3 regions of the Levilactobacillus namurensis genome follow, and region 3 is predicted to be linked to each of the others. Evidence: predicted binding sites of a transcription regulator. Region 3 holds the regulator's gene; each other region holds the start of a gene.

Region 1 (4,213 bases), 1.1 Mb from region 3:
ATCTGCAACATCATGACGCAGAAGGGCGAGACCGAGAACTTTACGGACGCCGACCATGTGCGCGTCTTGAACCAACACTTACACCGCAACTTTATTGATACGGTCCTGGTCAACACCCGTAAGGTGCCCGACCAGTACATCGATTACCAACGGTGGAATGAAATGTCACAACCAGTCCGTCATGATTTTCAAGGCCTACGCAGCCAAGGGTGCCGGGTCATCTCGACGGACTTCTTACAATTGCGCGATAACGGGGCGTTCCATAATGGGCAAGAAGTGGTCTCAGAACTCTTGAACCTGATTGGTCAGCCGCGTTACCGAGCGAACGGGGGGGCTTAACGTGTCTTTTGCAAGTGAAGTAAAAAAAGAACTGACCACCCTAGAGGTGCATCGGGCCAACGCGAAGGCCGAACTGGTTGCCTTGATTCGAATGAACGGGGCACTGGGGCTGGCGAACCACCGTTTCGTCCTGAACGTTCAGACGGAAAACCCAGCGATTGCGCGACGGATGTACCAGTTACTGAAGCAGTTTTATGATTTGGAAAGTGAATTGTTGGTTCGGCGGAAGATGAAGTTGAAGAAGAATAACCTGTACATCGTGCGGGTCAAGAACGGGGCCACGGAGGTTCTCTCCGACTTGGGGATTTTTGACGGGATGCAACTCTTAGAGTCGGTCCCCGATGAGATCTTGCACTCGGATCTGCAGGTCCGTTCGTACTTGCGGGGGGCGTTTCTCGCGGGAGGCTCGGTCAACAATCCCGAAACCAGCCGGTATCACCTGGAAATCTACTCCCTATATGAGGAGCACAACCAGATGATTGCTGAGATGATGAACCGCTATGACTTAAACGCCCGGACCATCGTCCGACGCAGCGGGTACATCACCTACCTGAAGGGGGCTGAAAAGATTGCCACCTTCCTGTCCTTGATTGGGGCGACCACGTCGATGCTGAAGTTCGAAGATGTCCGAATCATGCGGGACATGCGTAATTCGGTCAACCGGCTGGTCAACTGTGAGAGCGCGAACCTGGACAAGGTGGCTAACGCTTCGACCCGCCAGATCGATAATATTCAATATATCGAAGCCACGGTGGGGTTAGGTCAGTTGCCGACCAAGTTGCGGGAAGTTGCCGAGACCCGGTTGGCGCACCGTGAGGTCAGTCTCAAGGAACTGGGCGACCTGGTTCCGGGTGGTCCCATCTCCAAATCGGGGATCAACCACCGGCTACGTAAAATCAACGATTATGCCAAGCAACTGCGGGAGGGCGAAGCCACGGCTTAAGTGGTGATGTCAGCCAAGTTGTTTGTAGAATAGCTAAAAATTAGCTCTGTAAAACCTTTTGGCTTTACAGAGCTTTTTTGGAATGTATGATGCTGAGAGTCAGACATGACCCTTGGGCTTCAAGCCTTCCGTATAAAACAATTACCGATGTGATCGTCATCCGCCTTATCTGGCCGTCCTTTCGGCTCACAATCGTGTAACCATATCCGAATATGATGCAGTATCAAGCCGCGACTTTCAAGGATATTGTTGACGACTATTATTGGGTAAAAAAGGCCTCATCTCAAGCAGGATAAGGTCACAGTGGTTGTTTGTGTGAATTAGACCGGCAACCGTTTGTAGCGTCAAGTGTATGACGATGCATATCATTGATTCCAGGCCCAACCGGTAAGGCGGGGGATTGTCACTATCTGCCCCTTGGGTCGATTCGGTTCATCATAAAACGCCCGTCACGGTTGTGACGAGCGTTTTAAGGTGATGATTACTGATTACTTCTTTTGTTCGCTGCTGTTGGTCATAATGTGGTCGATTAAACCGTAATCGACGGCGTCTTGGGCACTCAGGTAGTTATCCCGTTCCGTGTCCTTGTTGATCCGTTCGATTGGTTGGCCGGAGTTGTCAGCTAAGATTTGGTTGATTAACTTCCGCGTCTTCAAGATTTCACGAGCAGCAATTTCGATTTCAGTTTGTTGCCCTTGTGCACCACCGGATGGTTGGTGAATCATGACTTGGGCGTGTGGTAAGGCGAACCGCTTACCCTTAGTCCCGGAAGAAGCCAGCACGCTGGCCATGGAAGCCGCCATCCCTAACGTGATCGTTTGAACGTCAGATTGGATGAAGTTCATGGTATCGTAGATAGCTAACCCGGAAGAAACGACGCCACCAGGTGAGTTGATGTATAAGGAAATATCCTTAGTGTTGTCTTGAGCATCCAAGAAGAGTAGTTGCGCAATAATTGCGTTGGCCATGTCATCTTCGATGGGACCGGAAAGCATGATGATGCGGTCCTTTAAGAGTCGTGAATAGATGTCGTATGCCCGTTCACCACGGGATGATTGTTCAATAACAGTTGGTACTAAATTCATGACGTGATAGCCTCCTTAGATTACGTTGTGTGGCTAGCGATTGCTAACATGTTGTTAGTGTACCGCTTTGGTCAAAACAGGTCAAACGATATGTCTTCCCCTGGATTGATTTGCCGATTAACTGACCCTATCATAACAGAGTTCGGCCAAATGACACGTATTCTGTCACAAAAATGACCGGTTAGGGGGCTTGACTGGCCCCTTGGGCTGGCGGTGTTTACAGCTAGTCGGGGATGTGGTCTACTATTAATAAGCACCGGCGCGATGGAGCGGCGGCACAGAGCGGTCACCACGGGAGGGATGAGATGGAAGTTAAAGTCGAGATTGATTCGGACCTGACCGCCCCCAGCGTTGTGGTCCGGGTCCCAGCCCAAACGGCGACGACGGCCCAGCTGGTAGCGGCCATCCAAGCGGCCGTAGCACCACCGCAGCAGTTGGTGGTCACCCAGCGGGGCCGTCGCGAACGAATCGCCGTTGCGACCATCCTGTTCTGCGAGGCAACCGGCCACCAGGTGGCGATTCATACCGCGAATCGGGTGGTTACCACCCACGTGCCGCTATATCAATTGGCCGCCGAATTGCCGGCGACGTTTGTCCGGGCCTCCAAGTCCGCCGTGGTCAACGTCCAGCAGATTGCCACGTTGAGCAAGTCACTGACCGGTAACCTGATTCAGTTTCAGCAGTCGCATAAGCAACTCTACGTGTCACGGCGCTATTACGGTGCCGTCAAGCACGCCTTGGAACGAAAGGAATGAGTCATGATGAAAAAAAGTCATCGTTGGTTTTGGGGGAGCTTCTTTCTCATTGGCGCTGTCCTGGTGGTCATGGGCCAGTTGGGCGGATTACCCGCCGAGTTTGGGTTTTGGCGCATCCTATTTGCAATCTTCATGGTCGCCATCGTCATCTATAGTTTGGCGCATAAAGGCATCACGGGCACCGTCTTTGGGTTGGCGGCCTTGGCGATTCTATTTCGCCGGCCGTTGGGCATCACGGCCCTGGGGCCCTGGACTATCGTGGGCGTCGCCTTGTTGGTGACCATTGGTTTGACGCTCTTGTTGAAGCCCACGCACGCGATTAGTTACCACTACCACTTTGATTCCGGCACGGAAGATGACTGGGAGGATTCGGACGAACGCTTGGGTAGTCCCGATCGGATGACCACGGATGAGGACCACGTGCAGGTTGACGTCAACATGGGAGATAGTATTCGGTACCTCCAATCGCAGGACTTTCAACAAGCCGACGTCCGGGTCCGGATGGGGAACGCGAAAGTGTACTTTGACGACGTTCAGGTGGCAGCCGATGGGGCAGTGGTTAACCTAGACGTCTCGTTGGGGGGCGTGACCCTGTACTTCCCGAGTGACTGGAACGTCAAGTTAGCGGTAGACTCCAGTCTGGGCGGGGTGGACGTCAAGGGCAAGCAACCAGCCACGGATGGGCCGCGGGTCATCGTCCAGGGGCGGGTCTCCTTGGCGGGACTGACTGTGGTCTACCTGTGATGAGATTTGATTAAAGAAAAATGCGTTTGCCCCTTGAAATTCAGATGGGGGTCAGGTATAGTAGTTAGTGTTCTGTTAAAGGAACACGGCTATATGCGCCCGTAGTGTAATGGATCGCACGTAAGATTCCGGTTCTTGAAATGGGGGTTCGATTCCCTCCGGGCGCACTCAGTAAGCTTACCGTTGTTGGCGGTGAGCTTTTTTTTCGACCTAAAAATGGGACCCGGCGAATAGCCGAGCCCCATTGACGGGTGATTAAGCTTTTAAACGGTCCCATTTATGCCGGAGGGGCCGGGCAATCAGCGGGGCGACCAGGCTGTCCAGAAGTAACTCGGGGATGGCGTTGG
Region 2 (4,213 bases), 200 kb from region 3:
CAAGGTCTGTTTCAACCGGGCAATCGCTTGTGCCTTTCGGGCTAAATGTTTGAAGAACACCGTATCATCCGTCGGAATAGCACGCTTAGCTCCCCGACCATACACGTCTTCATCCGTCTCTACCTGGTCATACCCGTGTTCTGCGGCAACCCGTCCCAAGTCATTGCTATTGTCGTAAGTGTTCAGCAGGTACGAGCAGAGTAATAGGTCACCATCCACACCGGCCAGCGTGATGCCTAACCGGTTCAACCCGACATAGGTCCGTTTGGCATCAAAGACCTTTTTGGCAACCTGTGCATTCTCCAACAGCTGCTTAAGGGGCGCCATCTGTAACAACGAAACGTCTCGACTGACCCACCAGTGGTCATCGTGACCGATAACAAAGCCCGCAAACTTGGCCAGATGATAATTGTCCCCATCCATTTCTAGGTAGAAGGCACACTCATCCGTCACCTGGACATCCGCCAGGTTATCGGCTGTTAAGACCGTATACGCAATGGCTTTCAAACCAGGGGTCGCAGAAGGCGTCACGCCATCCACCGACATCCCCTGTAAGAACTTACGAAAGCCCATCTGTTGGTAAAACGCGATCAAGGCATCTCGATCAGGCCCCGCATAGGTTAGGTCCCCTAAGATCAGATCGACCGGTGCGTCTCGATTAATCGTGGCCAGTTTTTTCGACAAGAAGGCTTGGTCCTTATCGGCCACCAGATGTTCCTTAAGTTTCTTCGCCGTAATCTCATCAATGTGGTCATAGACGCCCTCAACGCTACCGTATTGGTCGATGAGGTCAACCGCACGCTTAGGGCCAACCCCTGTAACCCCCGGGTAATTATCTGAATTATCGCCTTGAAGGCCCTTGATATCAATAATCTGTTCCGGGGTCACGCCCATCTTTTCTTTCACGTAAGCGGGCGTGTACCGTTCTATTTCGCTGACCCCTTTTTTAGAGATGGCCACGGTGGTATGGTCGTTGGCCAACTGGGTCAGATCCCGATCTCCCGTTACGATGGTGATCGTGAAACCAGCCGCCTCCGCGCGCTTAGCCGTCGTCCCAATAATGTCGTCAGCTTCATAGTTCGGCAGTTCGTAGGTCTTGATTCCCCGAGCCTCTAATAATTTCTTCAGGTATGGGAACTGTTCAGACAGCTCCGGTGCGGTCTTCGCACGGCCCCCCTTATAATCGTCATACATTTTGGTCCGAAACGTGACCTTACCGGCATCAAAGGCCACTAACGCATGTGTCGGTTGAACCTTATCCAGCATGGTCTCTAACATCGTGTTGAAGCCATAAATGGCGTTCGTGTGTAACCCATCCCCATTGGTAAACCGACCTAATGAGGTGTACAGGGCAAAAAAGGCTTTAAACGCAACACTGTTGCCATCGATCAATAACAATCGTTTCTCCGCCATAGTGGGCTCCTTCCACGCGACAGCTCTTCTGTCGCGTTCGTCTATTCTGGGTCTATTTTACCAAAAAACGCGTCAAATCCGAAACAAAACCTAGGGAAAGCCCCAGTGAATGGGGCAAAAATCAGTAAGCTGGGAGAAATTAGCGTCGGTTCCGGTAGTCTGCTTGCTTTTGAGTCATTGTGCCAAGTCAATCCTCGGCTCACGAAGCACTAATGCTGCCCAAATTCAGCCTGACTGCCGTTGACCTGCTCATCTCCAGACAAGCGCCAGTCACTGGAAGATTGGGTTTCCGCCATCGCAAAAAAAGTCCCGGCCTCAGCCGGGACTTCCCTAAGTCATTTTTCAAGATTAATCGCGACTGCCGCCACCAAAAATCCCGATAATTTGTAAGAGTTGTAAGAACAAGTTCACGAAGTCTAAGTACAGTTGTAACGCCCCCGTAACGGCCAAACCAGTTACGGAAACTTGATCCCCATACTGCAAGTACAACTTCTGCATCTTTTGCGTATCCCAAGCCGTCAAAACGGAGAAGATAATCACCGCAATGAACGAGAAAATTAACGAAATCATTGGGCTCCGCAAGAAGAGGTTGATCACCATGGCGACAATCAATCCGATCAATGCCGCAGTGGCCTGAGTCCCAATCCGTGACAGATCTCGCTTAGTGGTTAAGCCAATCACGGACATGGTCAAGAAGACGGCCGCACTCGAGACAAAGGCTTGTGCCATCGCGGCTCCCGTGTAGACAAAGGCATAACTGGAAATAACAGCTCCAGTAATCACGGCGTACACCATCAGGCCTCCGAAAGCGACCGTGGGCCGTTTCATCGATTGGGCACTAATCACGAATGGTAAGATGAACCAGACGATCAGACCGACCAACATCCCACCACCACGCATCATACTTGCTGAACCATTGGTAACCATCAGATAAGCGGTCAACGCAGAGACTAACACCGCTAACCCCATCCAACCAAACATCTTGGTCAGAAAACGATTCAGGCCAACTTGGGTATTAATCGTCTCGCGGGGCTGTTGTTCATAATTGTTCATTTAAACGCTCCTTTTTCAAATCAATTCCCGACTTAGCTATCACAACAAAGTGTAGCTACTTTTTTGGTTTCTGGGATATAGTTTAGCAAATTCGTCGCTAAAGGGCCAATAATCTGTCTAATAATTCCCCAATATCCACCGTTAAATCACGATACCCCCTTATTACGGCACTTTTTTAGTCACGCCCAGCAAGTCATATGCTAAGATTGGTGCAACGTTGGAGGCCGCCTCCGCCCAAACCACGTCCCCAAATCCGTAGGTTTGCCGGAACCTAAACACGGGTTCGCGTATTTAGCGACTACCAAAAGTAACCTCATCTGCAAATCGATTTTAAATAAATTCTAAGGAGATGTGACCATGGCACCCCAGTTTTTAACCCTGCAACAGGCCCTGACTCACCCCGACCAAGCCCTCACACCAGCTCAATTAACCCTGATGTTGGCCAACATTGGTGCCCTTGATCCGACGGTCCGTGACCAGACGATTTACAGTCTCTTTGCCCAGCAATTCGAGCATCAGACGCTTTCACTTGATCAGAAAAATCGGATTGCCCAACACTTGATTCAAAATCACGATCTCTTTGCATCCATTGACGGCCCCCAAAGTCCCCTAGTTTTTCTGCGAACCTTCACTGCACTATTAACCGCGTTAGTCCTAAGCGATGACGCCCAGACCCATTGGGTGACTCCCAAGTTGCGCGACCATTTTTTCAACGATGCGCTGACTTATTTGCCCCGTGAAACCGACCAACGTGGCTGGACAGTAAACGGTTGGGCTGACGGGGTCTCCCATGGTGCTGACCTATTGGGGACTGCCTGGGCTCACCCGGCGTTCCCACCCGACGCCGTCCCGACCGCTCTACATGCCTTGACGACGGTCCTGTTGCGCCAAACTCAGGTCTTTCAATTTGACGAAGAACCCCGCTTGGCCATGACCCTTGTGATGGCGTCTCAGGCCCACCATTTAACGACCGACCAGTTAAAGAATTGGCTAGCAACGACTGACCAACAGCTCTGGCACGGCTTTGATTTTGACGACTTAAGCAGTGTCGCCCGCCTACACAACTGGTTAAGCGTGCTTCACCACCTTATGTTTCTGATTCCCGCTAATACGGCCATTCAAGCTCAAATTACAACACTCAGTCGCCATTACTACCAGGTTAATGGTTACTTGCCTCGCTAAAAAATGGCTGTCATTCCCTAATCGGAGTGACAGCCATTTAATTCAATGTTTAGTTATTCTTTAAGGACAAGTGACTCAGTAAATCTTCGTAGGCCCGTTCATACTTCTGAACGTCACCGGCACCCATGAAGACCACAACGGCATCGTGGTAGTCCAGTAACGGTGACATGTTGTCGACCGTCAGGATTTCGCCACCCTTACTGATCTTCGCAGCTAAGTCCTTACTGGAGACCGCACCTTGCGTCTCCCGGGCAGAACTGAAGATGTTGGTCAGGTAGACTTTATCCGCCAAGTTGAGACTCTTGGCAAAGTCGTCCATCAGCGCAATCGTCCGGCTAAAGGTATGGGGCTGGAAGACCGCAATGATCTCCTTGTCTGGATACTTTTGCCGAGCGGCGTCCAACGTCGCCTTGATTTCGGATGGATGGTGTGCGTAGTCATCAATGATCGTCATATCGGCGACTTTACGCTCCGTAAACCGGCGCTTGACCCCTTTGAAGTCAGCCAATTCACGCTTAATTTCGTCCATATTGACCTTTTCAAAGTAAGCCACCGCAATGACGGC
Region 3 (4,213 bases):
ATTCCAGAAGTTCTGGTTCCTTACATGGGTGGCGTCACCAAGATTACCAAGTAAAAATGCGTTATGCACGGTCGGGAATTCGTTTCCGGCCGTTTTTTTGGCCTTTTTTGCAAAAAAATGCAAAAAAGGGGTAGCTTTTTATGCAGGGTTACGCTAGAATAATAAATGTTGTTGAGGGAGTAGTTATTCAACTAACGGATATTTATTCAAAAAAGATATTCAAAAAGTTGTTGACAGCTGCTAGATGGCATGGTAAATTAGAATAGTTGTTGTGAGCGAGTTCCGTTACAATAGATTGTTTGAAAGTTTTCCGAATATTTATTCAAAAAGATTTCAAAAAAGTTGTTGACAAGCTTCACGCGACATGGTAAATTATAATAGTTGTTTCAAACGAGTTATTGATTAATTCGATTGAACGTTATGGAGGATTAGCTCAGTTGGGAGAGCGTCTGCCTTACAAGCAGAGGGTCACAGGTTCGAGCCCTGTATCCTCCATCGGGACTCCGGTTCCTGTGGAACCATCGTCACTACGCAGGTGTGGCGGAACTGGCAGACGCGCTAGATTTAGGTTCTAGTGTCTTATGACGTGGGGGTTCGAGTCCCTTCACCTGCATTAGGATTACAGCAAAATATGTTCCTTAATATTTTGCCGACTTAGCTCAGTTGGCAGAGCATCTCACTAGTAATGAGGAGGTCGGAGGTTCGAATCCTCTAGTCGGCATGGCACCATTAATTTAATAGCCAATGCGGAAGTAGTTCAGTGGTAGAACATCACCTTGCCATGGTGGGGGTCGCGGGTTCGAATCCCGTCTTCCGCTTTAACACCCTTTGCCGGGGTGGCGGAATTGGCAGACGCACAGGACTTAAAATCCTGCGGTCAGTGATGACCGTACCGGTTCGATCCCGGTCCTCGGCATTTAACTGAATAGTTATTATTTGCACCCATAGCGCAATTGGATAGAGTGTCTGACTACGAATCAGAAGGTTGTAGGTTCGACTCCTACTGGGTGCATTTTTGTTGCTTAGGTTTACCTAAGGACTTATCGGGAAGTAGCTCAGCTTGGTAGAGCACCTGGTTTGGGACCAGGGGGTCGCAGGTTCGAATCCTGTCTTCCCGATTGACTCGTGTGAGTCGTTGCATTATGATAAATACAGGTTTTGTTATCGGGAAGTAGCTCAGCTTGGTAGAGCACCACGTTCGGGACGTGGGGGTCGCAAGTTCAAATCTTGTCTTCCCGATTTTTTAGACCTTAAACCAATATAAACTTAAGTGGGTCCTGGCTTTCCATCGAATCGTTTGGAAGCCGGGACCTTTTTTGGTATCATGGATTACCAGAGCTTTCAGTTGCTGCTTTGAAGTCGTCCCCACTGATCGTTAGGCTGATAGGCGAGACTAGCCCCTGCAAATTAGGCGCTTTCCTATCATCTTGGCCCAAAAGAAGCTACTATATAAGTAGGGCTTTAGAAGCAAGGAGCTCGACGAACGACTGCCGGAAAGACGAATCAATTGCTTTTCTACTGGAAGTTCGTATAATATTAGTCAATATTAGTCAAGAAAACTGCGCAAAGGGGTGACGATAATGGAGAATCAAAATATTTCGGATATTATTGAAGCTTACCTCAAGCAGATCCTGGCTGATTCCCAGGAGGTTGAGATTCGGCGCTCAGAAATTGCGAACCAATTTAACGTTGTTCCCTCCCAGATCAACTACGTGATTAAGACGCGTTTTACGATCCAGGACGGGTACGTGGTACGTAGTAAACGGGGCGGCGGTGGCTACATTCGAATCGAGAAGGTTAAATTACTGGATAATCTAGACTTCATTGATTCACTAGTGACGGCCGTGGGTGATCAGATTACGCGCCATGACGGGTTAGCAATTGTCCGGAGCTTGTTTGAAGCGGGCTCAATCAATCGGCGAGAGGCCAACATTATGTTGGCGGCGATTGATAAAAGTGCTATTAATACCGGGAGCCGCGAGGTGGATGAACGCATCCGTGCGCGGGTATTAATCTCAATCCTCGACCACCTACGTTACGAGAGTTAAGAAAGTGAGGAGTTGCAATGGATAACCTATTTACACCCAGTGCTAAGAGCGTACTCGTTCTCGCACAGGAACAGGCCAAGTATTTTAAGCATCAGGCGGTGGGTACTGAACACCTGCTGCTAGCCCTCACCATTGAAAAGAACGGGATCGCCAACAAGGTCTTACAGCAGTTTTCAGTGACGGACGACGATGTTCGTGAAGAAATTGAACGCTTTACGGGGTATGGCACCTTAGCCAGCACGGACCAAGACAGTTACTTACCTTATTCGCCCAAGGCCAAGGCCATGCTAGCGATGGCTGGAGACGAAGCCAAGCGCTTGGGTGCTACTAAGATTGGGACGGAACACTTGTTGTTAGCCCTGTTGAGTGACGAGACGATTCTGTCATCCCGGATTTTAAAGAACTTAAACGTTGATTTGACCAGTGCCCGCAAAGTCGTTTTGCGGAAGCTAGGGATTGCCGATACGCCTAAGCGGCGGAATGATAGCCGTTCTCGGCGGGCGGCCGCTCAAGGCGGAACGCCGACCTTGGATTCCTTAGCCCGGGACTTGACCCAGGCTGCTAAGGAAGGCCGGATGGATCCCACAGTCGGACGCGATAAGGAAGTTAAGCGGGTCATCCAGATCCTGAGTCGCCGGACCAAGAACAACCCCGTTTTGATTGGGGAACCTGGTGTCGGGAAAACGGCGATCGCCGAGGGCTTGGCCCAACGGATCGTTGCGGGAGACGTGCCGGAAGATATGCAGCAGAAGCGGCTGATGATGCTCGATATGGGGTCATTAGTTGCCGGGACCAAGTACCGTGGTGAATTCGAAGATCGCCTGAAAAAGGTGATTGAAGAAATCTATAACGATGGTCACGTCATCCTCTTCATCGATGAATTGCACACCTTGATTGGGGCTGGTGGTGCCGAAGGGGCCATTGATGCCTCGAACATCCTGAAACCAGCTTTGGCTCGGGGTGAGCTGCAAACAATCGGGGCGACGACGTTAGACGAATATCAGAAGTATATTGAATCTGACGCAGCGTTGGAACGGCGGTTTGCAACGGTCCAAGTTAACGAACCAACGTCAGCTGAAGCCTTACAGATCTTGAAGGGCTTACGACCACGGTATCAGGACCACCATCACGTGAACATCACGGATGAGGCCTTGGACCAAGCCGTGAAGTTGTCCGTACGTTACATTAGCGACCGATTCCTGCCTGATAAGGCCATCGACTTGATGGACGAAGCGGCGGCTAAGGTCCGCATTGACCAGATGGATAAGCCAACGACGGCGTCGAAACAAGCGGCGGAGTTGACCCAACTGGCGAGTGATAAAGACACGGCAATCGAACAACAAGACTTTGAGAAGGCCGCCCAGTTGCGGACGCAAGAGATCGCATTACGTGAGAAAATTGCGGCTAGAGAAGCCAAGGCGGCGACGCAACCAGATGAGCCTAAGCATTATACCCTGAATGTAACGGGGGAAGATGTGGCGCAGGTCGTCGCTGAATGGACCGGTGTGCCGTTGACGCAACTCAAGCAGACCGATGCTGACCGGTTGGTCAACTTGGAAAAGATTTTACACCAGCGGGTCATTGGTCAGGATGAAGCCGTTTCGGCGGTGGCACGAGCAATTCGGCGTGCCCGTTCCGGTTTGAAGGATCCGAACCGGCCGATTGGGTCGTTTATGTTCTTAGGTCCGACCGGGGTCGGGAAGACGGAACTGGCCAAGGCGTTAGCCGCAGCGATGTTTGGTTCCGAAGACAACATGATCCGGGTCGACATGAGTGAGTACATGGAAAAGTATTCAACCAGTCGTTTGATCGGATCGGCGCCAGGCTACGTGGGCTACGACGAAGGCGGACAGTTAACGGAAAAGGTACGGCAGAAGCCATACTCCGTGGTCCTGTTCGATGAAGTCGAAAAGGCCCACCCAGATGTCTTCAACCTCCTGTTGCAGGTCTTAGACGACGGGTACCTGACCGACTCCAAGGGGCGGCGGATTGATTTCCGGAACACGATTTTGATTATGACGTCGAACTTGGGGGCTACCAAGCTACGGGATGAGAAGACCGTTGGGTTCGGGGCTACCGACATGGCCGATAATTACCACGCGATGGCGGATACCATTCGGCAGACGTTAAAGCAATCCTTCCGACCAGAATTCTTGAACCGGATC

Evidence for each region. The regulator CtsR, encoded in region 3, represses protease genes until heat stress. The targets are predictions, from matches to a motif close to TTGGTCAAAAAAGGTCAAANA.
Region 1: a site for CtsR is predicted at 2,435-2,455, ahead of clpP (ATP-dependent Clp endopeptidase proteolytic subunit ClpP). Genes of this name have one in related genera too.
Region 2: a site for CtsR is predicted at 2,557-2,577, ahead of RIN67_RS05480 (Bax inhibitor-1/YccA family protein). Genes of this name have one in related genera too.

The regions. Positions count from the first base shown of each region.
Region 1 covers NZ_CP134159.1:2,025,844-2,030,056, reverse strand. The annotation lists gene RIN67_RS09770 (gluconeogenesis factor YvcK family protein) at 1-339, shown strand, start outside; gene whiA (DNA-binding protein WhiA) at 341-1,282, shown strand; gene clpP (ATP-dependent Clp endopeptidase proteolytic subunit ClpP) at 1,771-2,367, opposite strand; gene RIN67_RS09755 (LytTR family DNA-binding domain-containing protein) at 2,673-3,122, shown strand; gene RIN67_RS09750 (LiaF transmembrane domain-containing protein) at 3,129-3,866, shown strand; tRNA gene RIN67_RS09745 (tRNA-Arg) at 3,962-4,033, shown strand; gene RIN67_RS09740 (ECF transporter S component) at 4,122-4,213, opposite strand, start outside.
Region 2 covers NZ_CP134159.1:1,141,794-1,146,006, reverse strand. The annotation lists gene polA (DNA polymerase I) at 1-1,413, opposite strand, end outside; gene RIN67_RS05480 (Bax inhibitor-1/YccA family protein) at 1,762-2,466, opposite strand; gene RIN67_RS05475 (DUF2785 domain-containing protein) at 2,824-3,648, shown strand; gene murC (UDP-N-acetylmuramate--L-alanine ligase) at 3,698-4,213, opposite strand, start outside.
Region 3 covers NZ_CP134159.1:944,737-948,949, forward strand. The annotation lists gene serS (serine--tRNA ligase) at 1-54, shown strand, start outside; tRNA gene RIN67_RS04330 (tRNA-Val) at 423-495, shown strand; tRNA gene RIN67_RS04335 (tRNA-Leu) at 532-613, shown strand; tRNA gene RIN67_RS04340 (tRNA-Thr) at 649-721, shown strand; tRNA gene RIN67_RS04345 (tRNA-Gly) at 747-818, shown strand; tRNA gene RIN67_RS04350 (tRNA-Leu) at 831-916, shown strand; tRNA gene RIN67_RS04355 (tRNA-Arg) at 939-1,012, shown strand; tRNA gene RIN67_RS04360 (tRNA-Pro) at 1,045-1,118, shown strand; tRNA gene RIN67_RS04365 (tRNA-Pro) at 1,166-1,239, shown strand; gene RIN67_RS04370 (CtsR family transcriptional regulator) at 1,581-2,048, shown strand; gene RIN67_RS04375 (ATP-dependent Clp protease ATP-binding subunit) at 2,066-4,213, shown strand, end outside.